3 linked regions of the Flammeovirga yaeyamensis genome follow. The protein of the gene in region 1 interacts with the protein of each later gene in a pairwise test. Links are inferred from orthologs where the notes say so. Each region holds a gene or a part of one and is shown in the gene's direction. Other genes may lie near its edges.

Region 1 (9,699 bases):
AATAGATTTAAGAAAACGTTCACTCAGTACTTGAATGAGTTTAGAGTACATAGTATTTGTCAGGAATTACAAGAAACCAATGAACCTATCACTCAAATAGCCATGGACTGTGGCTATGAGAATATGTCTTATTTCCATCGACAGTTTAAACTGATTATGGGGATGACGCCAGCGGAGTATAGGAGGAAGATTATTGAGATTAGTTAGCAGGTAGCAGGTAGCAGGTAGCAGGTAGCAGGTAGCAGGTAGCAAATTTAACGCTCGTTTTAACTAAGAACTAAGGAACTAAGGGCAAAAATTTACTATATTGACAGAGTATCATAAGCCCAAGAATTTATTCCTGGGGATAATTTTTAAAAAGTAAGAGGTATAAAGTAAAAATTTAGGATTGAATCTGATAAATGAAATATCTGTTATTTGAAACGAGGTGGTGCAACCCCTCGTGGCCCACCCTTCCTCAACATTCAATTCAATAGAAATATAATAAACTTAATAAAGACCTTTTCCTTACTTCTTCGTTAAAGAGGCGGTGTAACCCCTCGTGATGTCTCCACAACTCAATTGACACTAAATCTTAAACACAAAAAAAGGTCAACCATTTCTGATTGACCTCTGCGAGCGGGTGACGAGGCTCGAACCCGCGACCTACAGCTTGGAAGGCTGTCGCTCTACCAACTGAGCTACACCCGCATGATGTTACAAAGAAAACAGTTCTTTAGGGACATTTCCAACAAAACGATCAGATACTTTTTAAAAATTACGGTAAGTGATTGTTTAAGAGAATAGAAATTATTTGTTCCTTTCTTTAGAGGAATAGAAACGTATTAAAATAATAACCCTTAGAAACGCAAAAAGGTCAACCGTTTCCGATTGACCTTTGAGCGGGTGACGAGGCTCGAACCCGCGACCTACAGCTTGGAAGGCTGTCGCTCTACCAACTGAGCTACACCCGCGTACAATGTTGTGTGGGAGGGGCAGGATTCGAACCTGCGAAGCCGAAGCAACGGATTTACAGTCCGTCCCATTTGACCGCTCTGGAACCTTCCCAGATTAAGTAAACATTGTGTGGGAGGGGCAGGATTCGAACCTGCGAAGCCGAAGCAACGGATTTACAGTCCGTCCCATTTGACCGCTCTGGAACCTTCCCAGATACCTTCGGATGTTTACTTATTCTTCACACTCATTGTCTTCATCGTGACCGTTTGTCCCGATTGCGAGTGCAAAGGTATAGCATGAATTCAATTCTGCAAAGAAAACTACAAAAAACTTTTCTAAAGGAATGTAAACTAATTGAGAGCTAACTTATTAAAGTATCAATTATTTTATCTCAAAGTTTCTTACAAACGTTCTATCATCAATTTGTGCACGGATTACATACAATCCTGGATTAAAATCAGAGAGTATGTATTGCGTCTTTAACTCTCCTTTTAACAATTTTAATTGTGCAGAATAGGAGTCATCGTCATCAGATTCTTTTTTCATGGAGAGTTTTACTTCTTCATTTTCTCCAAAAAAGCCATTCACCTTTAGTGTATCACTTTCTACAGCTACTTCAAAAAATGGTCTTTTATAAGAAATGTCTGAATCATAAATTTTCATTGTGGTACTAGAGGTAAGTTTAGACACCTCTCCATATACTGCTTTTCCATCTAATGCAAATTGAAATTTATATATACCTACTGGAAGTTTATTGATTTCATATTTTCTTTTTAATTCCCCTATTTCTCTAAAGACTTCCCAAAATACTGTTTTGTTACTTCTCTTCACTGACAATTGAAAAAATGAATCTTCCACAGATGTTGATGATGCAAAAATATTTATTACACCATCTTTCATAACGATACAATCACTCAGATTTTTTTCTTGAGCATGTAAAATGTTTAAAAAACCAGTAACAAAAATTAAAATCAAAAAATTTTTCATAAAAAGAAAAAGGAATAATTTAATACAGATATTAGCAGTACATATATAAATAATGGGTAGCAATATACATTTATTGTCTTTAAGTGACTGTATATTAATATGAATTAAGAAAAAATTTCACATTCTTATTTGTTTATTTATTTCAAGTATCTACCTTTGCATCTCGGAAATTCGAGGTGATTATATAAACCACTGAAAATAACCGACAAACGGGCATAGCTCAGCTGGTAGAGTTACGGTCTCCAAAACCGCAGGTCGTGGGTTCGAATCCTACTGCCCGTGCAAAATTAAATTGAACTTCTTATATTTAGCCGTTCAATTCATTTTTAAAACTTAGTATCAGAAAAAGTTGTTACAAATCAACAACTTTTTTTGTGTGAAAATCGAAAGAATTATGAATAAAGTAATTCAGTTTATTAAAGAGTCATACACAGAAATGACAGACAACGTATCTTGGATGTCATTCAGTGAAGCAAAGGATAGCTCAATCTTAGTATTAGTTGCTTCTTTGGTGTTTGCTCTAGTGATTGGTGGAGCAGATTCACTAATCAATGCAGCTTTGGAGTTTATCTACAAAGCGATATAAGTAATTTATTTAGTTAAGAAACCTCAACAGATTAAACTTAAAAGCTATGGGTGACCTTAAATGGTATGTAGTAAGAGCTGTAAGTGGTCAGGAAAAGAAAGTGAAAGATTACCTTCTTAAAGAGTTGGAAAATCAAAAGCTTGAAAATTTCATCACTGAAGTTATCGTACCTACGGAAAAAGTATATCAAGCAAGAAAGCAAAGAGACGGTAAGATCAAAAAGATCGCTGTTGAGAAAAATTTGCTTCCAGGCTATGTTATCGTCCAAGCTGATTTAACAAACGGTGAGGTTCAACACACGATTAATAGTGTTCCTGGTGTCATTGGATTTCTAAACGCGGATACGAAAGATCCGACAGTGCTTCCAAAACCAATGCGCGAGTCAGAGATTAATCAGATCCTAGGCAAAGTCGATGAGTCGGACGAAGGCGAAGTTAAACATGATACGTCTTACTCTGTCGGCGAAACAGTACGTGTTATGGATGGTCCATTCTCTGGATTCTCCGGAAGCGTAGAGGAAGTCTTCGAAGAGAAGAAAAAACTCAATGTCATGGTGAAGATCTTTGGTCGTAATGCACCAGTAGAACTCGATTATAAACAAGTAGAAAAAGAAGAGTAAAATGGCAAAAGAAATCGAAGGTTTCCTGAAGCTTCAAATTAAAGGTGGAGCAGCCAATCCGTCGCCGCCAGTAGGTCCTGCGTTAGGTTCGAAGGGTTTGAACATTATGGATTTCTGTAAACAGTTCAACGCAAGAACACAAGACAAAGGTGGGCAATTATTGCCTGTTTTAATTACAATTTACAAAGACAAGTCTTTTGAATTCGTAATCAAAACTCCTCCTGCGGCAAACTTAATCCTGGATGCGGCGAAAGTTAAAAAAGGTTCATCAGAGCCTAACCGTAAAAAAGTAGCGAAAGTTACTTGGGATCAAGTTAGAACGATTGCAGAAACAAAGTTACCAGATCTTAACTGTTCTACAGTTGAATCAGGTATGAAAATGGTTGCGGGTACAGCTCGTAGCATGGGTATCACAGTAGAAGGAACAGCTCCTTGGGAGGCTTAATTTTACAAGAATTAGTTTTTAATCATGGCAGTATCAAAAAAAATGAAAGAGGCTCTATCTAAATATGATAGAACTCAAGAATACACGCTGGAGAAAGCTACAGAACTTGTGAAAGAAATCTCTTTCGAGAAGTTCGACGCTTCTGTAGACTTAGACGTGCGTTTAGGTGTTGACCCACGTAAAGCGGATCAAATGGTTCGTGGTGTGGTAACTCTTCCTCACGGTGTAGGTAAAGAAGTTAGAGTTCTTGCTCTAGTTACTCCAGACAAAGAAGAAGAAGCAAAAGCAGCAGGTGCTGACTACGCTGGTTTAGACGAATTCATCAAGAAAATCGAAGGTGGATGGACTGATATCGACGTAATCATCACTATGCCAACAGTAATGGCTAAAGTAGGTCGTTTAGGTAGAGTTTTAGGTCCTCGTGGTCTAATGCCAAACCCTAAAGCGGGTACAGTAACATTAGAAGTTGGTAAAGCTGTGAAAGAAGTGAAAGCTGGTAAAATCGACTTTAAAGTTGACAAAACTGGTATCATTCATACTTCAGTTGGTAAATCATCTTTTACTGCTGAGCAGTTAAAAGAAAATGCAGCTGAGTTGATTCAGACTTTATCTAAGTTAAAGCCTTCATCGGCTAAAGGTACATATTTTAAGAGCGTAACGATCTCTACAACTATGGGTCCTGGTATCAAAGTTGAGAAGAGTTCTATCGATAGCTAATTATGACAAAAGATCAGAAAGTACAACTCGTTGAGGACTTAAGTCAAAAATTGGCGGCTTGTGATTACTTCTACATCGTAAACAGTGCAACTATGACTGTTGATGAAGTAAACACATTCCGTAAGGCTTGTTTCTCAAAGGGTATCGAATATCAAGTAGTCAAGAACACGCTAATTGCGAAAGCTCTTGACAAATTGGATACACAAACTGACTACGCAGAACTTAAAGAGGGTGCTCTTAAGGGTATGTCAGGTATCTTGTTCTCACCAGAATCTGGTGCTGCTCCAGCAAAAGTTCTTAAGGACTTCCAAGCGGGTATGCCAAAAGATCGTAAAATCCCAGCATTGAAGGCAGCTTCAATCGACGGTGGTCTTTACGTAGGTGGTGAACACTTAGAAGCATTAACAGCAGTAAAATCAAAAGCAGAGCTTATTGGCGACATCCTTGGATTGTTACAATCGCCTGCTAAGAACGTTGTTAGCGCTTTACAATCTTCAGGACAGACATTATCTGGCTTGTTGAAAACGCTAGAGGAGAAAGGAGAGTAATATAGACCTTTCTAACCAACCTCTTGCAACAATGGCTTTAGAACGTTACGCCTAGTTGCTTCCATATATATAAATCGTAACTTTATTTAAAAACACATTTTAATTTTACAAAAATGGCAGATTTGAAAAAATTCGCAGAAGAGTTAGTAAACCTAACAGTTAAGGAAGTACAAGAACTTGCTGAGATCTTGAAAGAAGAGCATGGTATCGAGCCAGCTGCTGCTGCTGCTCCAGTAATGGTTGCAGGTGGTGCTGAAGGTGGTGCTGCTGCTGAAGAAAAAACTGAATTCGACGTAATCTTGAAGTCAGCTGGTTCAGCTAAATTGAAAGTAGTCAAAGCTCTTAAATCAGCTGCTGGTTTAGGTTTGAAAGAAGCTAAAGAATTAGCTGATTCTGCTCCAGCTCCAGTAAAAGAAGGTATCTCTAAAGAAGAAGCTGAAGCGTTGAAAGATGCATTAGCTGCTGAAGGTGCTGAAATCGAAATCAAATAATTTTAGTTTGATCTAAAATTAATCGATATAGATATAAAGGGTGATCCGAAAGGTTCACCCTTTTTTTGTATCAAAAAAAAACAACTCATGAAAACTTCATGAGCTATCTTTTGGAATCGTTAATTTATACTAGCTTTATTAATTGAAGAAATTAATTATAAATCTTTTTTGAATAGATCTTAGCCCCAAAGTAAATATGTATAATATTGATCCCTTGATAAAGATCTGTTTTACTTATTTCAAAGTAATTATTCTCTGAACCTTCAAAGTGTCTCATTGCCCCATTGGATGAAATTACTGTATACTTTATATTTTTTATTTCATCTCCAAGCATAAAAGCAAAACGATCTCCATAAGTGTACACTTTAACAATATCTTGACTTTGTCCATCCAATACCATTAAAGGGCCATATACTGTTTCTGTTCCATCAAAATCAACTTGAATAAGCTGATAATAAATTTTACCTGAAGCTTCTATATTACTATCTACTACTGAATAGCTCAAAGTAGTATTTGAATTTCCAGCCCCCTCCTTTCTTTCTATTTCAATCCAGTTTATTTTGTCATAAGATTTTAATAAAATGAAATAATCATTATTTATTTCTTGTGCCGTTTTCCATAGGATTATATTTTTAAATCCATCTTTTTTCACCTCAAAAGAAACTAATTCTACTGGTAAATTGATATCACAAAAAGATCCTTCTTTTGTAAAACAAGCACCTGTAATTTCGATTGTTGGAGCATTAAATACTAAAGGAGTGTAATGACCATCATAAAAGTTCCCCTCAACCACTAACCTTGTTCCATCACCTGCTATCTCTATTTGTCCACTACCTATATCTAACCTTGTGAAATTATCGTTTACAATGAGTTCACCTCCATTTTTTAGAAATAGGTTCCCATTATCAACATTCATATCGTCTTCGATCTCTAAATAGCCATAGATTTCAATTTGAACATTGGCTTCTTCCATATTTAAATCGCCAAGAATATTAAGCACTCCATTTATTAATCTTCCATCAGCTTCTAATTCCATGTAGATGCCACCACCAATATTCGTAGGAAGGTCGAAATCAATAGTTAAAGACTTTGAGTTACCCAAAATAACTTTATCACCTAATATGGGATATCCTGTACCCCCTCCAACTCTTGTCCAATTACTTGTATTTTGCCATTCAGTCCAAGAATTGATTTCTTGATCTCCATTTGGGTAATAATTCACAGCCATTAGTTGTGTAGAAACAATAATGCTTGCTAAAAAAAATAGTAGTTTTTTCATAGTTAATCGTTTTTCATTTCATACTGTTAATCCAGTTTCATTTCATGTTTCTAACTTAAAGTAATGGCAAAAAAAAATCGGTTCATTTTATAATATGAACCAATTATTCCTTGTACCAATAGATAATGTGGTACATTCAAATTAAAAAAAGCCACTTCATTTCTAAAGTGACTTTTATATATTTATTCTAAAACTTATTCTCTATTTAATCATTTCATAATCCCACTTTTCAAATGCATAATGCCAGTGTTCATTCACTTTGTCTATGACATCTTGTGGGAAATTATATTGATGCTTCTTATGCGTTCCCAAACCATTTAAGTACTCTTCCATTAATGGTTTTACAGAATTGAAATCACCAATATTTAAATCACGATAAATATCTGATAAATACCCTATGTTATCTTTTGAAAATTCTTCATACTTCACTTCAACAAGATTTCCCTCTGGAATTAAAGATTTATCACTTTCATATTTATCATACATCTTTGTAAATACTTTTAAGATATTATCTGATAATTGGTCGTCAGTGATTTCTTGAAATTTCTGACTAGGAAGTACTCCCTTGAAAAATCTAAAAGTAGAACCAAAAACTTCATATGGATTTCTATATATATAGATAAACTTAGCATTCGGAAATACCTTAAGAATTTCATCAACTCTTGCCGTATGAGGAGGGTTCTTAGAAAGAAAACGTTCACCTTTTGTTTGCATCAAAGCTAATTTTGCAAAACGTAAATATTCATCTCTCCACTTTTGTTTCTTTTCCTCAGACAAACCTTTACCTAATAAAAATTTATCAAATATCTTAAGTGTATCTTGAGGGAAGTACCAAAAATAATAGAAACTCATATCATGAATATTACCTAAGGCAAATTCTTCCTCTTGTGGAAAAGCTGGATCTAATTTTAATCCATCAGCTGGACGTTCTTTGGGCATAAATATTTTCATCATTGCTGTGAAAATATTTTTTCCAAACATTAAAGCATTAGGAAACACACTTTGAAAAGTATTCACAAATCCAAACTGAGGATCTTTTGCTAATAAATTATGCAAATGTGTTGTTCCACTTCTCCAATGACCTAAAATGAATACTGGATCTTTATCTATTGTTATGCTATCTGCCTTACCATAAAGTAAATTTTGATTTATTTTCTCAACAGGATAACATAAAGTACTAATCAATTTCGCCTTGTTAAACTTATTTTTAAACTGAGGTTCAATAGTATAGTCTTTTTCTATTTTATTAAAATTAGCGAGTGAACTACCTGATAATGTAGCCATATCTAACTTATCGAATGAAGCCATAATTCTTTTCGGATTACTTTAAAATTGAATAAAAGATAAATATTAAAATCAAATAATTGATATATCCCATGTAAATATACATAGGTAATAGATGTTTTGATACCTTATGTAACGTGATAACTCTTCAAAAAATTAATTTGATTTACATTTATTGTTACATTTTGTACACCTTCTAACAAAATTTAAACATATGTAAGTTTATCAAGTAATGTCAACTTTTTTAGAGAAATTGAATTTTTTATTGAGTGAGTATCTAAGCACGTAATTTTACTTATCTTTTATTTAATTTATCACTATTCCTATACGTACTATTAATATTTAACTAAATGTAATTGAATTTGTTAACTAATATTGTTTATTAAAATTAATTATATTAGAATTGTATCAACATAAAAACGGAGTAAGAAAAGTAACGTCTTTAACTGTTTTTATTACACTTTATTAAACAAACAGACTAACATTACAAACATTTTTTTATTCTGTGTTAGACAAACTTTCAACTAAAGTACTAAACTAGAAGACACAGATTTTTTGAAGCAATTAACAACGACAATCAAATTGTCGGATTACTACTAGGTAATTACTTCACAAACTTCAACTCACAAAAAAGTGGTAGAAAACAATTCATGTTTGCTACCACTTTTGTTATTTATAGAAGTTTGTATTACCCTACAACCACTTCTAACATATCTCCTAATAAATATTTTTTGACCATATCTTGAACTTGCTGTGTTGTTACAGACTGAATTCTACTTACATATGTATCGTAGTAGTCGAAGTCCAATCCTTTCTTATATAAACCTTTTGTTACCTCTAACAATGAAATATTCGAATTAATAGACATGATAAAATTACCTGACATATAGTTTTGTACAGTTATTAATTCTTCTTGGGAAATAGGTTCGTTACCTAATTTTTCTATTTCTTTATAAATTTCGGTTGTTGCTACTTCTCTTAATTCTTTTTTTACATCAGTTGCAATTAAAAAATACCCTTGATTTTGTTCATTTCTAAACGATGAATGAATTCCGTAAGTAAGCCCCTTTTCCTCTCTAATGTTTTTCATCAATCTAGACCCAAAATACCCTCCAAGCATTTCATTCATCACTGAAAACGCTTCTAAGTCATTATGAGGCAAAGTAAACGTTGGGCAACCTATTCTTATACTAGATTGTACAGATCCATCCTTTGCGTCATATATTTTTAGTTCATTCGAATTAATTTTATCGACAAACTTAGGATATTTTAAAATAGCACTTCCTTTTTTAATTTCAATTTTTCCTAACTGATCACTTAAAATCTTTAAGCATGAATCATCAAAATCGCCTGATATGAATATTTCAAAAGGTGCTCCAATGATTTGATCGTTGTAGTATTTCTGAACATCATCTATTGAAAATTGAAGTATTTGTTCAGCTGATAATGTAGATCCAAAAGGGTGATCTTCTCCATAAAAGGATTCTCTGAATTTCTTAGTGGACAGATATGACGTTTTTTCTTCTGCTAGTTTTTTCTGCTGAACAACGACTTGAACGATATGACGAAATTCTTCCTCAGAGAATTCAGACTCTTTCAAGTATTTATTCACCATTGATATCACTTCTCCAAAATACCTTTTTAAACAATGACCTGTTAAGGTAAATGAGTCCAAGTCGTTAGATACATTAATAATAGCTCCATAAGAGTCAAGATACTCATGAATTTGAGCACTATTCATCCCCTTAACTCCTTCTCCTATCATTTTTGAAGTTAAAAATGCCGTTCCCTTCACATCCTCTACCAA
Region 2 (11,767 bases), 1.4 Mb from region 1 along the record:
AAAATCCTGATGCTGAAAAACTTGGTGTAGAAGATATCGAATTACACACAGGTGGTGTAACGAACGGTTATAGACCTGCTAGATTCCCTTATCCAAACAGAGAGTTTACAGTAAACCCTACAAATGCATCTGAAGCGGTGAACAATCAAAATGATAATCCATCATCAGATTTCATCTCAGCGAAGCAGTTCATGAGTTTCTAATTCAAAGGATACAAATCAAGTAGAGAAGTTTGAAATTACATCATCACACCATCAGATGGTTTGATGTGAAGTAAAACAAAATAATTCTACTTAGTCAATAATAAAGAGAAGTGATCTTATCGTAAGATGAGGTTACTTCTCTTTTGTTTTTTTATCAAGAATACAATAGCAATAATTAAAGAAACTATCATTTACTCCTCAATTTGGGAACAGCAAACGACTATATTCATGTTGTGAGGGAAAGCAACTATTATCATGAGATTTTTCCTGTTAATACCTATTTTATTTATTTGGGGCTGTGAAGAATACACAGACCCCTCAGTCGCCGAACTGTCAAACGCTAACGTAGTAAGTTCTACGAAATGGAAGGTTACTTCCGTTGACTTCAAAACCAATTTTACAGATCAAAGCGGAAGCTATTCCTTTTATTTAGAACATGGGCCTGGTGAGGTGGATGTTGACTTTAGATTTAATGCTGAATTAAGCGGACAATCGCAATGGTATAATTCAGAAGCCCTAGACAAGGACATTATTCACAGATTTTTTGAAGCAGATGAAGACATTTTTTTTGCCTCTGACACTTTAATGGTGAGTCAATGGGATTATCGAGAGTACGAAGATATCGCAGATGATCTTGATTACATTCCAGGATTTTTACTGATAGGTGATGTAAGACTGAGCACTAGAGTTTACGAAGGTAGAATTGAATGTTCTTATGAAAGAACCGCCAGAATAAGAGAAAAAACGTACCGCTATCAACTACAATTTGATATGCAACCCGACGATTCTGAAAATTAATTACCCATTTATCAAATCAATTAAAAAATGAAATTACACCTTAAGCAATTATTCATTTCCTTTCTATTATTATCCTTTTTATTCTACTCATGTAGTGAAGAAGAAGCTAGTGACCCGACTGTAGCTTTTACGGGTATTAATGGATTCGATCCTAATGCCACCATTAAAGATTCTGCTACTACTTTTAACGAAGATGAGCTCTATATCAATTTAAAAGTAACCACTCCTGCAGCTATTTCAGGAGGTAAGATTGATGTGTTTGTTGGTGGAACTGAAGAGGACAATATAGCACTTTCTTATGATTTAGTGAATCTATCTGTTTCTGATTTAGCACAATTAACGGCAATTAATACCAGAGCAACGGTGAATATTCCGGTTGCGAATAATCTGGCAGGACAATCGGATGTTGATTTTAAGTTGGATGGATATGTTTTGAATAGTTTATTACGCTTTTCAGGCTTAGTTACAATTCGTATTACTGTAACTGATATCACGGGAAATCAAGGAGTCCAAGATATTAAATTTGATTTAGCAACCAATCCCGCAAATGGTACATTCTTCTTAACGGGGACACAATGGACGGTATCTTCAGCTTATCTAATGAAGAATTATAGTGGAACTACTGTTTATCTAGATTATACGGATACAACTACAGTAAATATAGGTTTCACTGCAAGTTGGGGAGCTAATTTTGTTGCAGAATGGAATACCACCTCAGCACTTGATGTTTCGGTTTTAGATGGTGCATTCCAAACGATAAATGATCCAGTCTTTTTACAAAATGGCCTTTATCAAGGAGCGTGGGCTTGGGGCGCAGCCCCAACAACAGGCACAGAAGAATATTATAATGGGGTGATTGGGATTACCGATACACAGGGAAATACCATGAATTTATCTACCCAACACAATGCTTCTGCCGATTCTATGTATGTAAGACACCAAGGACCAACATCGGTTTTAGGTCAGAGTTATAGAATAGAATGGGTAATCGTGAAGCAATAAATAAAAAAGGTGGTTTCTTAGGAGACCACCAGTTTTTTATATCTCATTTCTACCATTCCAGAAGCATATTGTTTACTAGAAATCAATTTGAATTTAGTAATCTTTCCAAAGGGAGAAAAGAGAGGAATACCATTCCCTAAGAGGACAGGAGCGATAAAAAGACGCATTTCGTCGATGAGTCCATTATCTTGTAATAATGAATTTATCTTTCCACCACCAATTAACCAAATGTCTTTATCAGAGGGGACATTTTTAAGTGATCGTATGGTACCAATAACATCTTCGGAGATATAATCAATATGATCTTCTTTTAACTTCTCCCTGTTCTTAGTAATGACATAATTATTTTTACCCATGTACGGAAACTCAACCCCCATATTTTTTATATGCTGATAAGTAGTGTTTCCCATGATGGTAGTATCAATGTTTTTGTAAAATTCTTCATACCCGTAATTCTCATCTTTATGAGTGAATTCATCGAGCCACTTTACCCCACCTTTGCTATCAGCAATTTTACCGTCAATACTCATAGCGATGTAAGTGATTATTTTTCTCATTTGTATTTGGAATTAGAGGTTTGGATATAGATATATTAACAATTTAATCATTAATCATTTAAAAATAAAAATTGAATTTTCTTGAACTTTTTTTTGTTATACGAGTTATTAAATTGTTGCTATTATGGTAATTAGGCCACTTTGTTGCTATTGTATTTATAATTATATTAAGAATGTAAATAAAAGTAGATATTACACTAATAATTGAACATTAACTCAAATCTTACGTATAAAATTTATATATTAATTCAGATAACTATTAAAAGCATATATACATGAAACCTTTAAAAATCGGATCTATACAATTATTGCCCATCGCACAATTAGGGATCGTTTTAACTTTTGTATTGCTAGTCCTTGCCGCAATGGCAAAGTCATATGTACTTTCGTTAGGTTTAGAGATCCCTCAAAGATATTATATATATGTTCCTATCCTTATTTTTAGTGGAATTTGGCCACTAATGATTAATAGAGGAATAGAACCAAATCCTGAATTTGAAACAGAAAAATAGACCATTATCAGTCGCATATATATGGTGATGTTAACCTAAACATCACCTTTTTTTGTGCCATTTTTTTACCATTCTTCTTCATCGACCACCTCATCGTTTTTATAAATTGATGGAAGTGTCACTTCTTTGTATACTACAAAAGTTCTCAATACAATAATGCTAGCAATAGGGATCATTTGATTAATGAGTCTACTGCATTCAAAATGATATAAAATGATATATAAAATACTACCAATGATACTTATGGTAGCATAAATTTCTTTTTGAAAGACTACCGGAATTTCATTTACTAAAATATCTCTTGATACCCCACCAAATGCTCCTGTAATTACACCAAGAATCACACATATAATATAGGGCAAGTCGAACGACAGACCTATTTGAACACCGGCAACAGAAAATAAAGCCAATCCGATGGTATCAAATAGTAATAAAGAAGTTCTAAATCTATCTAGTTTGTCTTGGAAAATCATCGCAAAAAAAGCACCACCTAAAATGAAATAAATATAACTAGGATCAGCTATCCAAAAGACATCTCTTCCTTCCAATAAGGTATCTCGTAATGTTCCACCGCCAACAGCAGTGACAAAAGCAACGATAATTACTCCAAAAGGATCAAGTTTTTTATTCATGCCCACTAAAGCCCCTGAGATTGCTAATGCAAAAGACCCTATGACACCGATGTAATAAATGATTTCTTCCAATAGTGTGTTTTTTTAAGTTTTATGATACTTAATTTATTATATTTTTCGTCTCAGAAAAAGGAAGATAATTTTTTCGCTGCAAAAATGTGATAAATCTTTTATTTCAACATCAAAAAGTGGGAATTTTTATACAAAATGAATCCTAATGATTTTACCCTCAAACCCATCGATTTCTTGATGCAGAATAATACTAAACGATATGCTAAATTCAACTGTTTTTTTCTTAGTTTTGTAAACTCAATTTGAAGAAAGGAAGTAGCATGGCATACATCATATACGATACGGAAACCACGGGTTTACCAAAAAACTTTAATGCACCATTATCTGACTTAGACAACTGGCCCCGAGTGGTTCAGTTAGCATGGCAGCTTCATGATGATCATGGTAAGTTAATTAAAGCACAAAACTTAATCGTGCGACCTGATGGTTATACCATTCCATTTAACGCCACTAAAGTGCACGGTATCACTACCGAACACGCGTTGGAACATGGTCATCCTATTGTAGATGTATTGAACGAATTCAAGAAGGATTTGACCAAAGCGGATCGTCAGATTGGTCATAACCTTCAGTTCGATATTAATGTTACCGGAGCAGAATTTTTAAGAGCAGGCATCGATAGCACTATCCAAGAAGTGACGGTGATCGATACCATGACCTCATCTACAGATTTCTGTGCACTTCCTGGCGGTAGAGGTGGTAAATACAAATCGCCAAGCTTAACAGAACTTCATAACAAGCTATTTGGTGTTCCTTTTGCCGATGCCCATGATGCGGCATATGACGTTGACGCTACTGCTCGATGTTTCTTTGGATTGATTGAACATGGTGTTGTTGAACCTATCAATGATGTTGCCGTTGAAGCCGTAGTTTATGAAGCTCCAGAATTGGATGAAGCCAATTTTGCTTTCAAAACTGCATCAAAAAATAAGGGTAGAGGTTCGATAAGCAAAGATGAAGGTCTAGCACGTTTAAAAGATGTTCCATTCACTCATTTGCATACCCATACTCAGTTTTCAATCCTTAGAGCTACATGTACAATTGGTGACCTTGTAGCAAAATCAAAAGAGTTTGGAACGGAAGCAGTTTGTCTAACAGACCATGGTAACATGTACACTGCCTATCACTTTGTGAGAGATGTTTTAAAAGCAGATTTAAAACCAATCGTTGGTTGCGAAGTGTATTTAGTGAACGATCGTAAGAAAAGAAAATTCACTAGAGATGATCCTGATAGACGTTCTAATCAAGTACTAATTGCGAAGAATAAAGCAGGATATCACAATTTAGCAAAACTATCATCAGAAGGTTTTATTGAAGGAGCTTATACTGATAGAGATGGTACATACGCTAGAATTGATAAGGAGATCCTATTAGAATATAAAGACAATTTGATTGCGACAACAGGTGGTCTTCAATCCCCTGTAAATAACTTGATTCTGAACGTTGGTGAAGAGCAAGCAGAGCAAGAATTTGTTTGGTGGTTGGAAAACTTCAAAGACGATTTTTATATCGAATTATGTCGTCATGGTTTAGAAGAAGAAGATCACGTGAACGATGTATTATTGCGTTTTGCTGAGAAATATGATGTGAAGTATTTCGCTGCGAACAACGTCTATTACATTGATGAAGAAGGAGCGAGTGCACACGATATTTTACTTTGTGTAAAAGATGGTGAGAAGCAATCTACTCCAATTGGTCGAGGTAGAGGATTTAGATTTGGTTTCCCTAACCACGAATTCTATTTCAAGTCGGCCGATCAAATGAAAGAACTATTCTACGATTTACCCGAGGCCATTGAGTGTACTCAGGATATTGTAGATAAAATAGAACCTTACGAATTAGCCAGAGACGTTTTACTTCCCGCCTTCGATATTCCTGATGAGTTTAAGGATGAGGAAGACGAAAAGGATGGAGGTAAAAGAGGGGAGAATGCCTTCCTTCGTCACCTTACTTATGAAGGTGCCAAGAAACGTTATGGGGAGATTACTCCTGATATTGATGAACGTCTTGATTTCGAATTAAAGACGATTGAAAATACAGGTTATCCTGGTTATTTCTTGATTGTACAAGATTTTACCACGGAAGCTAGAAATATGGGTGTATCGGTAGGACCTGGCCGTGGTTCGGCAGCAGGATCAGCTGTAGCCTATGCTATTGGTATTACCAATGTGGATCCCATCAAATACGACTTACTATTTGAGAGATTCTTGAATCCAGACCGTGTGTCCTTGCCCGATATTGATATTGACTTTGATGATGAAGGTCGACAAAAGATTATCAACTGGGTAGTGGATAAATATGGTTTTAACCAAGTATCTCATATCATTACATACGGTACAATGGCCGCGAAATCGTCTATTCGAGATACGGCCAGAGTAATGGATTTACCGCTAAGTGATGCCGATAGAATCGCGAAGTTGGTGCCCGATATGAAACTCAAGAAATTATTTGGTATGTCGGATGAACAACTGACGGAAAAACTGAATAATGACCAGATTGAAATGGCCAATTCATTAAAGGCGATTTCAACAGAAACCGGGCTTGAAGGTCAGGTTTTAAATACAGCTAGAGTTCTTGAGGGATCAGTGAGAAATACTGGTATCCATGCCTGTGGTATTATTATCACCCCAGACGATATCACGAAGTTTATTCCTGTGACAACCGCCAGAGATGCAGATCTTTTGGTGACACAGTTTGATAACTCCGTGGTAGAATCAGCAGGTATGCTGAAGATGGACTTCTTAGGTTTAAGAACTTTGTCCATCATCAAAGATGCCATCAAATTAATTAAACAAAGACATGGAATAGAAATCGATCCTGATGATATTCCATTGGATGATAGAAAGACATACGAACTGTATCAAAGGGGAGAGACCAATGGTACTTTCCAGTTTGAATCAGCTGGTATGCAAAAACACCTTCGTGCATTAAAGCCCGACGTTTTTGGTGACTTAATTGCCATGAACGCCTTGTACCGTCCGGGTCCTTTGGAATATATTCCAAACTTTATTGCCCGTAAGCACGGTGACGAAGAGATTGTGTACGATATTCCAAAAATGGATGAGTACTTGGCAGAGACGTATGGTATTACGGTCTACCAAGAGCAAGTAATGCTTCTTTCTCAATCGTTGGCAGGGTTTACGAAAGGTGAAGCCGATATGCTTCGTAAGGCCATGGGTAAGAAAATCTTTGCCTTACTAGAGCAGTTGAAACCTAAGTTTATTGAAGGTGGTACAGGCAATGGTCATGATCAGAAAGCCTTAGAAAAAGTGTGGACTGACTGGGAAGCCTTTGCCGCTTACGCCTTTAACAAATCCCACTCGACTTGTTATTCGGTGGTAGCCTTCCATACAGGTTATTTAAAAGCGAATTACCCTGCAGAGTATATGGCATCGGTACTTACTCACAACATGAGTGATATCAAAAAGGTGACTTTCTTTATGGAAGAATGTAGCCGAATGGGTATCAAAGTATTGGGGCCGGATGTGAACGAATCGGAGTATAAATTCTCAGTAAACGAAGATGGTGCGATTCGATTTGGTTTAGGTGCTGTAAAAGGGGTTGGTTCAGGTCCAATCAATGCTATTATTGAAGGACGTGAAGAAAAGCCGTATGAATCAATTTTTGATTTTATCGAAAGAGTGAACCTTAAAGCGGTGAACAGAAAGGTGATGGAATCTTTAGCCTACGCTGGAGCATTTGATGATTACGAGTTCCATAGAGCACAATACTTCCATATTCCTGAGGGAGAAAAATTCTCAGGAATCGATCTGATTCTACGTTATGGTAACCGTGTACAAGCAGATAAATTATCAGCCCAAGCTTCATTATTTGGAGGAACTGATGGAGGTTCTGTGCCACCACCTAGAATTCCAGAAGTAGAAGAATGGTCGAAGTTGGTCGAGTTGAGGTTCGAGAAAGAAGTAGTTGGTTTCTTTATCTCAGGCCACCCGTTGGATATGTACAGAATGGAATTAGAGAACTTCTGTATTCCAGTGAAGAATATCGATTTACACAAACAACAAGAGATTAAAGTGGGTGGTATGATTACCGAAGCGAAGATCTTGGAAAGTAAGAACGGTAATAAGTTTGGTATCTTTTCTATCGAAGATTATGAACAAGTCACTCAGATGGCCATGTTTGGTGAGGCATTCAACAAACACCGTCATTTCTTGAATGAAGGTGATTTTGTTTGTGTAATTGGTAACGTTAAAGAAAGCTATAGAGATAAGGGTAAATGGGAGATGAATCCTAAGCGAATTATGGCTCTATCCTCTGTAAAAGACCACTTCTGTAAGGGGATCGATTTATCGGTTGATGTAGCATCTTTGTCTGACGATACCATCATGGAACTTGTAGACATTGTTGAAGAGCATCAGGGGAATAGAGAAATGTCATTGGAAGTTTTCTCAAAAGAGGATAATATGGTGGTGAACTTATTTTCTAAGACTTATAAAGTAGATCCAACTACAGAATTATTGAATAAATTGGACTTATTGGAAGGGATAGAATACAGAGTGTTTTAACTTTTATTGAAAATAATTTGATTTTTTTATTCAAAAAATAGGAAAATCTATAAGTTGAGTAAAATCATCAAATGTAAGATTAAAGTGTAAATTGAACCGAAATAAAATTCTTCCATTTTGTGTTATACTAATGATTTGTATTGATATTCTTTGTTTGTGTAGTAAATACGTTTAAAATTCTTGTAATAAACTTATTTTCAAAGAGTTCAAACTATTTGCAAACAAAATAGATATATTTTATAATTGTAATGTTAATGATACAAAGATTATATCTATTGCAACCAAATAAATTATCATGAGCGAAGTAAAAATCGTTGCAGCTGCTGAAGCTGCCCTGACAAAATTAACAAGCCTAAATAAAAAAGGAGAATACGAAAAGCAAGTGAATGACCTACAATGGGTATTAGCTTCTTTTAAAAACGACGGTAACCCTGAAGGTGTATTCGAAAAAGTAGCTGAAGCACAAACTGTTTTAGCAGACCTTAAGGCTCAAAAACCAAGAAGCGTAGCAAAAAAACTAATGGATCAGTTGACTGAGGCATTGGCATAAGCTAACTTCTTAGCTTAAAAGACATTAAAAAGAGGTTTCTCATTCATTTGAGTAACCTCTTTTTTCGTTCAAAAATTGTATCTTTAAGAGAGATTTTTTATTAAACCTAATATGAGATGAAAAAGATATTAAAAGTATTATCTATTTCTGCAGCTCTTTTTTTAATGAGTTGTGGGGCAAATTCAACAGCTGAACAAGGATGTTGTGACAAGGAAAAAGCAGAAACTTGTGCAAAGTGTGATAAATGCTCTAGTGGTGATAAATCAAATTGTAAAATGGATGAAGACACTACAATGCATAAATGTTGCAAAGAAAAAATTGCGAATGGTGAAAAAGCATGTTGCTCTAAAGCATCTTAGTTTTTATCATTTAATTATAGAGGTGAAACTGAAAATTAGTTTCGCCTCTTTTTTTGTAGGTAATTAATTAAGTATATTGTGTTACAATCAAAAACACTATGCACAAATACTTAATTCTCTTTCTTCTCTTTCTTTCTTCTTATGTTTATGGTCAAAAACCAAAATTTGAATTTCATTCTTATGGTAGAGTAGGCGTATCTTCCTCTGTATATGAAGAAAAAGTAGGCTCTAGACTCAATTTAAGTCATCAAGGAGCCTTAGGAGGGCGTCATGAAGAGAACGATTATATTGAAATGACAGTTGTCGCCAACATCGAGGAGATCTTTAAAATTGAAAAAGATAAACCTAATATTCGATTTGTTTTAACCACACAATCCTTTTCAGGAAATAATACTTTTATAGCTAATAATACGGTCATTAATTTTGCCGAAATGTATCTTGAGGTATATGATACTCTCTTTAACATACCTGTAAGCATGTGGGTTGGAAGTAGGTATTACAGAGATAAAAATATCGATATGGCCGATTATTGGACGTTTAATAACCTTACAGGTCAAGGATTTGGCTTTCAATATGGAAATACAAAGATTGCCTTAGTCAGCTCATTAGTCTTACAAGATCAGCCGGGAAACCCCTATGGTGATGAATTATATGATGATGGTCGTCAGAAACATATTTTAGCCTTACAACATCAAATTGATATCAACGAGAATAATTCATTACACTTACTAGCTGAATATCATTTTACAGGTAAAGATTCACTTAAGGATCCTGTATTTATTAAAGACAGGGTAAGTGATTATGGAGTTTTAGGAGGTGTGATGCACAGATATCAAAAAGGAGATTTTATTAATAATTCATCCATTCGATATGGTTCTAGAATTGCCAATGGACCTGGTGATGATGGATGGTCTTCAAGGTCGTTTATCAATTTTGGTAACCCGAACCAGACAGGTCAATTTAATGGAGCCTATGGTGTAAACTTTACTGAAAATTTCGTTTGGGATGTCAACGATAAATGGGGTATCATGGGGTATGCTGTTTATCGATATGCCATAGGTGCTTCAGCCCCAGTGTTTGTAGGAACTACTCGCCCAAATGAAAAATGGGACTTATCTGTTGGTGTTCGTCCACAAGTATTCTTAACCGATAAAATTCAATTGATGTTTGAATACCATTATCAGATGAGGGATTATCAAGAATTCACAAACGGTATAGTCGGTTTCGATCCAGGTTTGGGAGTGATGAATAAATTTACCATCGCACCAGTATATGTGCCAACAAGAGAAAGATCACTAATGGCAAGGCCTCATATCCGATTTGTCTACTCTTTAGCTTTTTATAATGATGTCGTAAAGCAGAATGGCTTATCTCAATTTTATGAAGCAGGAAATAAAGGGGATTTTGGACAATATATTGGGTTGAAATCGGAGTGGTGGTTTTGAGTTAAGTGAAAAGTTAAAAATGAAAAGTGAAAAACGTGAAATGTTAGGGTTAACTTGTAAGTGGTCCGTGAGAGAGGTTTGCATAAGTCGGGCATGTTCTTAGTTCGAATATGTGGACGGTGTAAGTGGTTCGTGTTCCGAGTGACTGAAGTCGACTCGCTGAGGAATGTAGTCCAAGATAATTTAGTGTAAACTTTCAACACCGAACTAAAGACAAGAACACTTATTGTTACTATAAACAATAAGTGTTCTCACTTATAAGTTTTTTTAAAAAACGCTCTTTACTCTTCGCTTTTCACTCTTCACTTGAATTTATTCCCCCCAGACATTTCACGTTTTTCATTTTTAACTTTTCATTTTTAATTTATAGAGATATTTTTTCACCAATAGAAGGTAAAAGCAACTCTTTCCCTTTCGCTTTAAATTTCTCTTTCGCATCTGCTTGATCGATAACAATTGGAGGGAAGGTGTCGTAATGATATCCCAATACTTTATCGCATTCTACAAATTCAGAAGCAATTACTGCGTCATTTACGCCCATGGTGAAATTATCGCCAATAGGTAGAATGGCTAAGTCCAATTTAGGTGAAGTCATCGGTATTAATTTCATATCCATTGTGAGGGCCGTATCTCCTGCAATGTATATACAAGCCTCAGCGTTGGATAAAATAAAACCGCCTGGATTGCCTCCGTAAGTACCATCAGGTAATACACTAGAGTGAATGGCATTAACGTATTTCAGTTGACCAAAATCGAAAGAGAATTCACCTCCGTGATTCATTGGATGACCATTCAATCCTTTTTCACCATAGTAAGAAACGATCTCGAAGTTGGATATGATTTGTGCTTTTGTGCGTTCAGCTATTGCTTCAACATCGAGTACGTGGTCTTGGTGACCATGTGTTATTAAAATGTAATCTACTTTTAATTCATCGATATTAATATGCGAAGCTTTTTCGTTTGCTGAAATAAATGGATCAACAAGTAATGATTTGCCTTGGGTTTCTATTAGAAGGGAAGCATGCCCTAAAAAAGTGATATTCATAATGTTACTTAGATTAATTTATGAAATTAATAGTGTAATGAAGTTACATTGAAAATTCAATTCAAA
Region 3 (9,715 bases), 4.1 Mb from region 1 along the record:
AGCAGTAACGGAATACATCAAAGAATGTTTTACGGTAGAAATCTCCCGCTTTGTCTTCAAAGTTTAGAAGAATTGGAAGACGTTTTCTTAGGTTATCGATATCTTTCACTGCCTCTAAAGCTTTAAACTTCGCTCTAGTTTTTGGTTGATATTCGAATGTTTCAAGATTCAATTCAAGAATGACTTTCTTACCTTTCTCGTCTTTTGTCTTTTTGTAATAACCTTGCTTAGTCTTATCGCCATACCATTGTCTATCGTTCAATTCGCTAACGATTTTAGGTAATACGAAACGTTCTTTTGATTCATCTTCTGGCAAACCTGCATGCAAATTATTCGATACTTTAACCATAGTATCCAAACCAACGACATCACTTGTACGGAATGTTGCTGATTTTGCTCTACCAATAATAGGACCTGTAAGTTTGTCTACCTCGCCAACAGATAATCCCATTTCTTGGATGGTATGCATACCCGACATAATTGCGTAAACGCCAATACGGTTGGCAATAAATGCAGGTGTATCTTTACATAAAACAGTTTCTTTACCTAATTGAACATCACCATAGTTCATCAAGAAATCGACCACGTCTTGATCTGTTGATGGGCCTGGAATGATTTCCAATAATCTTAGGTAACGCGGAGGGTTAAAGAAGTGAGTGCCACAGAAGTTTTTCACAAAATCTTCACTTCTGCCTTCACACATAAATTTCATCGGGATACCCGAAGTATTTGATGTGATCAGTGTACCTGGCTTTCTGTATTTTTCTACTTCCTCGAATACTTTCTTTTTGATATCCAAGTTTTCCACAACTACTTCAATGGTCCAATCACACGATGCGATTTTAGACATATCGTCTGTAAAGTTACCTGTGGTAATAAGTCTTTCTACTCCTTTTTTGTATACAGGAGCCGGTTTTGATTTTAAAGCTGTTTTAAGAGCATCGTTTACTATTTTATTACGAAAAGCTTTGCTTTCCATAGTAAGCCCTTTGGCTGCTTCAGCCTCTGATAATTCTCTAGGTACAATGTCTAATAATAGAACTTCGACACCTACATTCGCAAAGTGACATGCGATACGCGACCCCATAACTCCGGAGCCAAGTACTGCTACTTTCCTGATAGTTCTTTTCTTCATCGGTTTACCGATTTGTGTTGTTTATTTATGTGTATTCAAAATTGAATCGAGATAGATAGTATCATATTATTTGTTGAGATTGTCTTCTGTGATACCGTATTCTTTTAAACGGTCTCTAATCTCATCAAACATATGATTTTTAGGGTCTTTAATGACATCATTAATTTGATCCATCACATGAAAAAAAACGCCTAATTCGTCTAAGGAAACTTTCTCTTCTACTCTTCTCTGAAAAACCTTTACCGTCTGTTTCGACATTTCGCGTTTGGCTTGTCCGTAATCAGTCAACTTGATAATCACCTTACGTTTGTCGTGTTTATCAGGTATTCTAACTATTAAACCTTTTTCTTCGAAATTTTTAAGCATTCTGGTCAAACTCCTTGCTTCCATACCCATCAAAGGAGCAATTTTAGTCGCGGGCGTTCCATCTACCGGATCAATATTCAACAATACGAATCCTATAGAATGGGAAATATCATAAGGTGCACCTAATAGGTTATACATCTTCGAAATTCCTAACCAAGTGGCTTTGATACTTAAGTCGACCGACTGCTTCTTTTTTTCAGATCTGCGCAATCCCTCCATGCTTTCATTTTTACTTTTGTGATGTATTGTTTGGTGTGTGTGTTTGTCAAATATAGAAATAAAAGGTATGCAAGCATAACATTTTTAGATAAAATATTAAATCTTATTTAGAATTTACCCTTCAGATATAAAATTTTCATGATTTTAAGTTTAAAATTTCCTTATCCAAACCTCTCTTTACATTCATGTTTAAACTATTTGGTTACATTTGTGTTTCGATATTTTGTGACAACAATTATCCCTATTATCTTTCAAAAAAGATTTCTTAAAGAAGCATGAAAGAACTCGCTTTCTTAAATAAATACATTATTCGATATGGTTTTAGGCTGACCCTTGGGATCATCTTCATGATCATATCAAACATTTTTGCCATTGCACCCGCACAAGTTGTACGTTACGCTCTTGATCTAGTTATTGATACTTTCAAGACACAAGAGCTATTGAAAGGATCAGCAGAACATACTGTTTTTGTAGATGATTTCTTTCAAACGGTACTTCTTTACGGAGGGATCATTGTATTGATGGCCCTTATGAGAGGCGTATTCTTATTTCTTGTTCGTCAGACTATCATTGTGATGTCGCGTTTGATAGAATACGATTTGAAAAATGATATCTTCGAGCATTATCAAAAACTCTCTTTGAGCTTCTACAGAAAGAACAATACTGGCGATTTGATGGCAAGAATCTCTGAAGATGTAAGTAAAGTGAGAATGTATTTAGGACCTGCTATCATGTATTCAATCAACATGATCATTTCCTTTATTCTGACCATTGGTATCATGTTAAGTATCAATGTTCATCTTACTTTCTGGGCTTTATTTCCTCTTCCTCTTTTATCGATCAGTATTTACTTCGTCAATAATATCATCAATAAGAAGTCTGAATTGATACAGCAACAGCTGTCTTCGATGTCGACTTTTGTACAAGAAGCTTTTTCTGGAATTCGAGTGATTAAAGCTTTTGTAAGAGAAAACGAATCGCTCTCACAATTTGATGAAAACGCTACAGAATACCAGAACAGACAACTAGAGTTAGCCAAAGTGAACTCGATGTTCTACCCTTTGATGTTGTTCCTCATCGGTCTATCGACTATCCTTACGGTATATGTTGGTGGTATAGAAGTAGAAAAAGGTACGATCACTGCGGGTGTAATTGCCGAATTTATTATGTATGTAACGTTGCTTACATGGCCTGTCACCTCTTTAGGATGGGTAACAAGTATTGTACAACGAGCAGCTGCCTCTCAGAAAAGAATTAATGAGTTTTTAAACGAAACTCCAGATATAGTTTCTACCTCTTCAGAAAAGAAAGATATTAAAGGTAATCTAAAATTCGATAAAGTTTCTTTGGTCTATCCTGACTCTGGAATTAAAGCATTAGATGAATTATCTTTTGAGATTGAATCTGGTAAAACATTAGCGATTTTAGGTACTACAGGATCTGGTAAGAGTACTGTAGCCAACCTTATTTCTCGTCTTTACGATCCTTCATCAGGTACTATTTATATTGATGGAGAAGATCTTAAAGGATATAACCTTCAAGATATCAGATCACAGATTAATATGGCTCCACAAGATGTCTTCCTATTTTCTAATAGCTTAAGAAATAATATTTCTTTTGCTAAGACAGATGCGACAGAAGAAGATATCATTCAAGCTACAAAAGACGCTGGACTTTATGAAAATATCGTTCAGATGGACAAAGGATTGGATACTTTAGTGGGCGAACGTGGTATTACGTTATCTGGTGGTCAAAAACAAAGAACGACGATTGCTAGAGCTATCTTAGGGAATCCTAAAATTTTAGTATTAGACGATAGTCTTTCTGCGGTAGATACGAAAACTGAAAACCTAATTTTAAATAATTTACAGAGGGTAATGAAGAATAAAACTTCTGTAATCATCTCTCACAGAGTTTCTTCTGCAAAATTGGCTGATAAAATAATTGTGCTTCATGAAGGTAAAATTATTGAAGAAGGTACTCATAATGAACTTCTTGAGAAAAAAGGTCATTATAATACCTTATTCGAACAGCAATCTAAAGGGAATAATTTGTAAACATTATTCAATAACTTTTGTATTTTTACCCTCTAGCGTAAGTCTCTTGAAAAATTTTATTGGTTTAAAATAAAAAATTCAAGAACTTCTCTATTCATATGACAATTAAAAGTGACGTCAATAAATTATCAAGAAAACAATCAAGCCCAAATAAATGAAAAAGATTTAAAGTTGCTTTTCGATCAGTATTTCGAAAGTATCCGAAGTTTCATTTATTACAAATTAGGCGATATCGACGCGGCAGAAGATATCGCACAGGAAGCGTATATCAAATTTTGGGAAGCGCGTGAAAAGGTGATCAAAGAAACAGCTAAAACTTACTTATATACGATTGCGAATAATCTTGCGATGAATTACATCAAGCATAATAAAGTGGTGTTACAATTCGAGCAAAAACAAAATAAGAAAGACGGAGAAACAGAAACCAATCCAGAATTTAAGATGGAATTGAATGAGTTTCAACATTCATTGGAAGAAACCATTAATCAGTTGCCAGATAAAAGTAAAGAAGTTTTTTTAATGAATCGTATGGAAGGTTTGACCTATGCGGAAATAAGCGATAGATTAGATGTAAGCATTAAGGCCATAGAAAAAAGAATGAGTAAAGCCCTAAGCATTTTAAGATCAAACCTTAAAATAAATATATAATTCGTATTGCAACCGATTTATATCCAATTCATTGCCATTTTTCTAAATAAACCTTTTTCAAGTACATCAATTTTAAATTAAGAGAACATTATCTTACAATTAATTCGGTATTTTTTTTAGTTTTGCCGTTTAAGGGTATTTCTCTTAATTAAGATGAAGAAATATTTTATACTAAAATAAACTTACAAAATGATCAATCTTGTATTATTTGGCCCTCCGGGTGCTGGTAAAGGTACGCAAAGTGATAAAATCAAAGCGAAGTACGAATTGACTCACCTTTCTACTGGTGATTTACTTCGTGGTGAAATCGCAGCGGGTACTCCACTTGGGCTAAAAGCAAAAGAATTGATGGACCAAGGTCAATTAGTTCCTGATGAAGTAGTTATTGGTATGATCGACTCTAAGATCAAAGAATTTAAAACTGGTAACGGTTTTATCTTTGATGGTTTCCCTCGTACTGTAGCTCAAGCAGAAGCTTTAGACCAATTAATGGCAAGCAATGACATCGCTATTTCTGGTATGGTTGCTTTAGAGGTGGATGAAGAAGAGTTGACAAAACGTATCTTAAAACGTGGTGAGACTTCTGGTCGTACAGATGATCAAAACGAAGATTTGATCCGTAACCGTGTACAGGAGTACAATAACAAAACTGCTCCTGTAGCGAACTTCTACGAAGGTCAAGGTAAATTCAAATCAATTAACGGTGTAGGTACTATCGAAGAAATCTTCGAAAATGCTTGTACTGCAATTGAATCTTTATAGTCTATAATTATACATTATAGAGACAAAAAGCATGAGGCTGGTCCTCGTGCTTTTTTTATGCTCAAAATCTCCGGGTATTAAAAAGATGTTAATAATGTATAGTTTAAAAAAATACATTGTCTAACTTTGCGGTTCGGCTGATATTTAAGCATCAAGTTTATAACTATCAACCACTTATTTATCAAGTAATTAAGATACAGATATGGCATCATCAAATTTTATAGATTACGTTAAAGTCTTTGTCCGCTCTGGTGCAGGAGGAGCAGGTGCGGTTTCTTTCCGTAGAGAAAAGCACGTTCCAAAAGGTGGACCTGATGGAGGAGATGGTGGTCGTGGTGGTCATATCATCTTAAAAGCAGATAAGCAGCACTGGACATTACTTCACCTAAAATACCGTAAACATATTCACGGTTTTAATGGTGTTAGTGGTAGTGGTACAGGTAAAAGTGGTGCTGATGGTGAAGATATTATCCTTCCTGTTCCTCTAGGTACAATTGCCAAAGATGCAGAAACAGGTGAAAAAATCTGTGAGCTGACAGAACCTGGTCAAGAAGTAATCTTGATGAAAGGTGGTAAAGGTGGTTTGGGTAACCGTAATTTCAAAACGGCAACCAACCAAACTCCTAGATACGCTCAACCTGGAGAGGAATGCGAGGAAGCTTGGGTAATTCTTGAGCTTAAAGTACTTGCTGATGTTGGTTTGGTAGGATTCCCTAACGCAGGTAAATCTACTTTACTTTCTGTTCTTTCTGCTGCAAAACCAGAAATTGCAGATTATCCATTCACCACCATGGTTCCTAACCTTGGTGTAATTCCTTACCACGATAACAAATCGTTTATCATGGCCGATATTCCTGGTATTATCGAAGGAGCTGCAGAAGGAAAAGGTTTAGGTATTCGTTTCTTACGTCATATCGAGAGAAACTCGGTACTATTATTTATGGTCCCTGCCGACAGTGAAGATGTGGCTAAGGATTACGAAATTTTAGTCAACGAATTGACAAAGTATAACCCTGAGTTATTGGACAAAAACCGTCTTCTTGCAATTACTAAAAGCGATATGCTGGACGATGAGCTAGAAGATCTTATCAAAGAGACATTACCTGATGGAGTTCCTTATGTATTTATCTCATCAGTAATTCAAAAAGGTATTCCTGAATTAAAAGATCTGCTTTGGGAAGCTATCAATGAAGGTGTTGAAGAAGAGGAAGAAGATTTTGAAGAAGAAGATTACGATCAACCATTAAACGACTATAATCCATATCAAGATAATATTGATTTGGAAAATGAGGCGGACGACTAAGGTTGACCATAAAAATATTTAGAGGAGGTTTTGATATCAAAGCCTCCTTTTTTTGTAAAAACAAAAACCTCAACAATTAAATGTTGAGGCTTTGATTGATAAGTTTGGGTTAATTAAGTCTGTGTCCAAAGTTTGAGATGAAAATTCTAGCAAATTATACTTTAGTTTAACCAAGCATTCAGCATCCAAACGGTTTTCTCTTGCTCACTAATAAGTTCCGAAATTAGTGCAGCTGTACCTTCGTCTTCTGCGTCTCCTGCTTGTGATAAAATCTGTCTTTCAATCTTAAGTAATATCGCTAGATTGTTTCTCACTAATTCTACTGATGATTGATCGTCTACAATATTTTTTCCTTGCTTAATTTCCGATGCTTCGATGTAATCAGAAAATGTATGCAATGGTTGTTCTCCTAATGTCAAAATTCTTTCGGCAATCTCGTCGACTCTATCATTTGCCCCTGTATATAATTCTTCGAATTTAGCGTGTAACTCAAAGAAATTTTTACCTTGAATATTCCAGTGTAAACCTCTTAAATTTTGATAGTACAACTGAAAATTAGCTAATAATGTATTTAATGAACCTGCTAATGATCTTGCAGTTGTCACTTCTAATCCGATTGCGTTGATGTTTATTGTTTCCATTTTTGTATTTGTTTTTGATTGATAACATTACAAAGGTGAGGAAAGTAATTGATAGATGGAAATTATAAATTTTTATATCAATATAAGGTTTGATTATACATCTGTTTTTTTGATAATGGAAGAAGATTGAGGTAGCAGGTAGCAGGTAGCAGGTAGCAAATTTAACGCTCGTTTTAAGTAAGAAGTAAGAGGGAAGAAGTAATACTGGCTCAAATGTTAAGCGCTAGCGACATTTGTGCCTAAAAACGTTAGAGGTCTCCCGACCTCGGTAATAACTAAGGAACTAAGAAACTAAAGGGTGGACTACTTTATCAATTATTGAGGTGGTGAAACCCCTCAATTTAACCATCTAATAATTACCGTCTTATTCATCTCCTCTTCTTTTTCAAATCTCTCCATTTACCCATCTTCCCCAACGAGGTGGTGCAACCCCTCGTTTCACGAACCAGGCGTTATAAATATGTGATGTTAGATGTATGATGTGTGATGTAGACACAAAAAAGCCACATCATATAGTAATAATGTGGCTTTTTGATATATTTTTTGCAGATAGTTCGCTCCTCATTACGCGGGCACAAGTTAGGAAACTTGCGCTAGTCATGAATCAACCTGGAAGTACCCAATGAGCTATCTAAACTAACTATTTTACAAAGGCTTCATCTGATCCGGCGTCACAATCGCAAAAATAGTCGCATATTCAAATGCTACTTCTTTGAAACGTTGAAAACGACCTGATGCTCCACTGTGACCTGCATCCATATTTGTTTTAAGGAAGATGTAGTTATCACTAGTGTTTTCGATTCTTAGTTTGGCCGCCCATTTTGTAGGTTCCCAATATTGAACCTGAGAATCGTGCAAACCTGAAGTAATCAATAAGTGTGGATAACTTTTCTTCTCTACTTGATCATATGGTGAGTACGATAACATGTAATCATAATACTCCTTATCGTTTGGATTACCCCACTCATCATATTCTCCAGTGGTTAATGGAATAGATTCATCCAACATTGTGGTCACTACATCAACGAATGGTACGTCTGCAATGACTAATTTGTATAAATCTGGTCGAGCGTTAACTACAGCCCCCATTAATAATCCTCCGGCTGATCCGCCATTGACTACAAATTTATCGGCTGATGTATATTTCTGATCTATCAAATATTCAGAACAAGCGATAAAATCATCAAATGTGTTTTTCTTTTTGAGAAGCTTGCCGTCTTCGTACCAAGCACGACCTAAGTCTTCACCTCCTCGAATATGAGCAATAGCATAGGCATACCCTCTTTCCATCAAACTAATTCTTGATGGTGAAAAGGCTACATCATATGAAATACCATAAGATCCATAGCCAGTCATATATAAAGGATGTTCACCATTTAATTTAAATCCTTTTTTGTAGACTACTGAGATCGGCACTTTTACACCATCTTTGGCTGTAGCATATAAACGTTTTGCTTCGTAATCGTTCGGATCGAATTTACCAACTACTTTCTGTTGCTTTAAAAGCACTTTTGAGCGATCGATCATATTGTAATCGTACTCAGAGTAAGGTGTAGTTAGAGAATTGTAGCCGTAACGAAGGATATCAGTATTAAAATCTGGGTTAGCACTTGTCCACGCAGAATACGTCTCTTCGCCAAAATCTAAATAATGCTCAGATCCATCTTCCCATTTAATAATTCTGATATGTACTAGGCCATCTCTTCTCTCCTCTACAACATAAAAGTTTTTGAAGATGTCCAAGCCTTCGATCATTGTATCGTCACGATGAGCGATGACCTCTTCCCAGTTTTCTTTATTTGTGGTATCTACATTTTCGGCAACTTTCATTAAACGGAAGTTCTTTGCTTCCCAGTTGGTCACTACATAAAATGCACCATTGAAATGAGAGATACTGTATTCGTGTTTTCTCTCTCTTGGAAGAAACGCTTTGAATTCACCTGTAGGATTATCTGCTTTCAGAATTCTTGTCTCTGTGGTTAAAGTAGAACCCGATTCAATCGCTAAATATTCTCTTGACTTTGTTCTCCTCACACCAATCCAGAAAGTATCGTCGTTTTCTTCATACACAACTACATCATCAGATTGCGGAGTACCTAGTGTGTGTCTCCAAACTTTATCTGGACGAAGCGTTTCTTTATCTTGAGTGGTATAGAAAAGTGTTTTTCCATCAGCAGCCCATACGGCATCACCTGTGGTTTCTTCTAAAACATCTTCTAAAATTTCGTTGGTATCGATGTTTTTAAATCGAACAGTATAGATTCTTCTACCTACTACATCTTCAGAATAAGCCAAAAGATTTTGATCCTCACCGACAGTCATTCCTCCGATCTTGTAATAGCTTTGATCTTTTGCATGATCGTTGGCGTTCAACATCACTTCCTCCTCTGCTTCCAAGTTGCCTTTCTTACGGCAATACAAAGGATACTCTCCACCTTCTATATAACGCACATAGTAAAAGTAATCTCTCGCTTTATAAGGAACGCTTTCATCTTTTTCTTGGATACGACCTTTCAGTTCCTGAAATAAATCTTCTTCGAACTGTTTATGTTCAGACATCACATCGTCTATATACTTATTCTCT

The links.
Region 2: the proteins of rplL (region 1) and dnaE interact in binary tests that used the Escherichia coli proteins (3 or more experiments, as listed by UniProt). The link is inferred for Flammeovirga yaeyamensis from one-to-one orthologs.
Region 3: the proteins of rplL (region 1) and obgE interact in binary tests that used the Escherichia coli proteins (3 or more experiments, as listed by UniProt). The link is inferred for Flammeovirga yaeyamensis from one-to-one orthologs.

The regions. Positions count from the first base shown.
Region 1 is NZ_CP076132.1:4,589,079-4,598,777, forward strand. What follows is about bases 3,876-6,640. They hold rplL (50S ribosomal protein L7/L12), read left to right. Parts: upstream 3,876-4,951; coding sequence 4,952-5,329; downstream 5,330-6,640. Other genes in these bases: rplA (50S ribosomal protein L1), read left to right, coding at 3,876-4,290; rplJ (50S ribosomal protein L10), read left to right, coding at 4,293-4,838; KMW28_RS18240 (hypothetical protein), read right to left, coding at 5,481-6,608. Also shown: KMW28_RS18175 (AraC family transcriptional regulator), read left to right, coding at 1-207; KMW28_RS18200 (hypothetical protein), read right to left, coding at 1,318-1,836; preprotein translocase subunit SecE, read left to right, coding at 2,318-2,509; transcription termination/antitermination protein NusG, read left to right, coding at 2,556-3,128; rplK (50S ribosomal protein L11), read left to right, coding at 3,130-3,573; more of rplA, read left to right, coding at 3,598-3,875; KMW28_RS18245 (sulfotransferase family protein), read right to left, coding at 6,810-7,916; KMW28_RS18250 (M16 family metallopeptidase), read right to left, coding at 8,581-9,699. UniProt on the Escherichia coli protein: The binding site for several of the GTPase factors involved in protein synthesis (IF-2, EF-Tu, EF-G and RF3). Is thus essential for accurate translation.
Region 2 is NZ_CP076132.1:3,181,502-3,193,268, reverse strand. Bases 3,670-8,502 are described here. They hold dnaE (DNA polymerase III subunit alpha), read left to right. Parts: upstream 3,670-4,036; coding sequence 4,037-8,302; downstream 8,303-8,502. Other genes in these bases: KMW28_RS12590 (trimeric intracellular cation channel family protein), read right to left, coding at 3,670-3,776. In the rest of the region: KMW28_RS12615 (SusD/RagB family nutrient-binding outer membrane lipoprotein), read left to right, coding at 1-203; KMW28_RS12610 (hypothetical protein), read left to right, coding at 459-1,001; KMW28_RS12605 (hypothetical protein), read left to right, coding at 1,029-2,003; KMW28_RS12600 (dihydrofolate reductase family protein), read right to left, coding at 2,021-2,560; KMW28_RS12595 (hypothetical protein), read left to right, coding at 2,836-3,072; more of KMW28_RS12590, read right to left, coding at 3,138-3,669; KMW28_RS12580 (hypothetical protein), read left to right, coding at 8,598-8,852; KMW28_RS12575 (hypothetical protein), read left to right, coding at 8,969-9,211; KMW28_RS12570 (carbohydrate porin), read left to right, coding at 9,310-10,656; KMW28_RS12565 (metal-dependent hydrolase), read right to left, coding at 11,021-11,701. UniProt on the Escherichia coli protein: DNA polymerase III is a complex, multichain enzyme responsible for most of the replicative synthesis in bacteria. This DNA polymerase also exhibits 3' to 5' exonuclease activity. The alpha chain is the DNA polymerase catalytic subunit.
Region 3 is NZ_CP076132.1:508,152-517,866, reverse strand. The notes cover bases 4,659-7,439. They hold obgE (GTPase ObgE), read left to right. Parts: upstream 4,659-5,389; coding sequence 5,390-6,490; downstream 6,491-7,439. Other genes in these bases: KMW28_RS01985 (Dps family protein), read right to left, coding at 6,652-7,131; KMW28_RS01995 (adenylate kinase), read left to right, coding at 4,659-5,187. Also shown: KMW28_RS02015 (3-hydroxyacyl-CoA dehydrogenase/enoyl-CoA hydratase family protein), read right to left, coding at 1-1,135; KMW28_RS02010 (MarR family winged helix-turn-helix transcriptional regulator), read right to left, coding at 1,202-1,720; KMW28_RS02005 (ABC transporter ATP-binding protein), read left to right, coding at 1,996-3,777; KMW28_RS02000 (RNA polymerase sigma factor), read left to right, coding at 3,889-4,425; more of KMW28_RS01995, read left to right, coding at 4,615-4,658; KMW28_RS01980 (S9 family peptidase), read right to left, coding at 7,777-9,715. UniProt on the Escherichia coli protein: An essential GTPase which binds GTP, GDP and possibly (p)ppGpp with moderate affinity, with high nucleotide exchange rates and a fairly low GTP hydrolysis rate.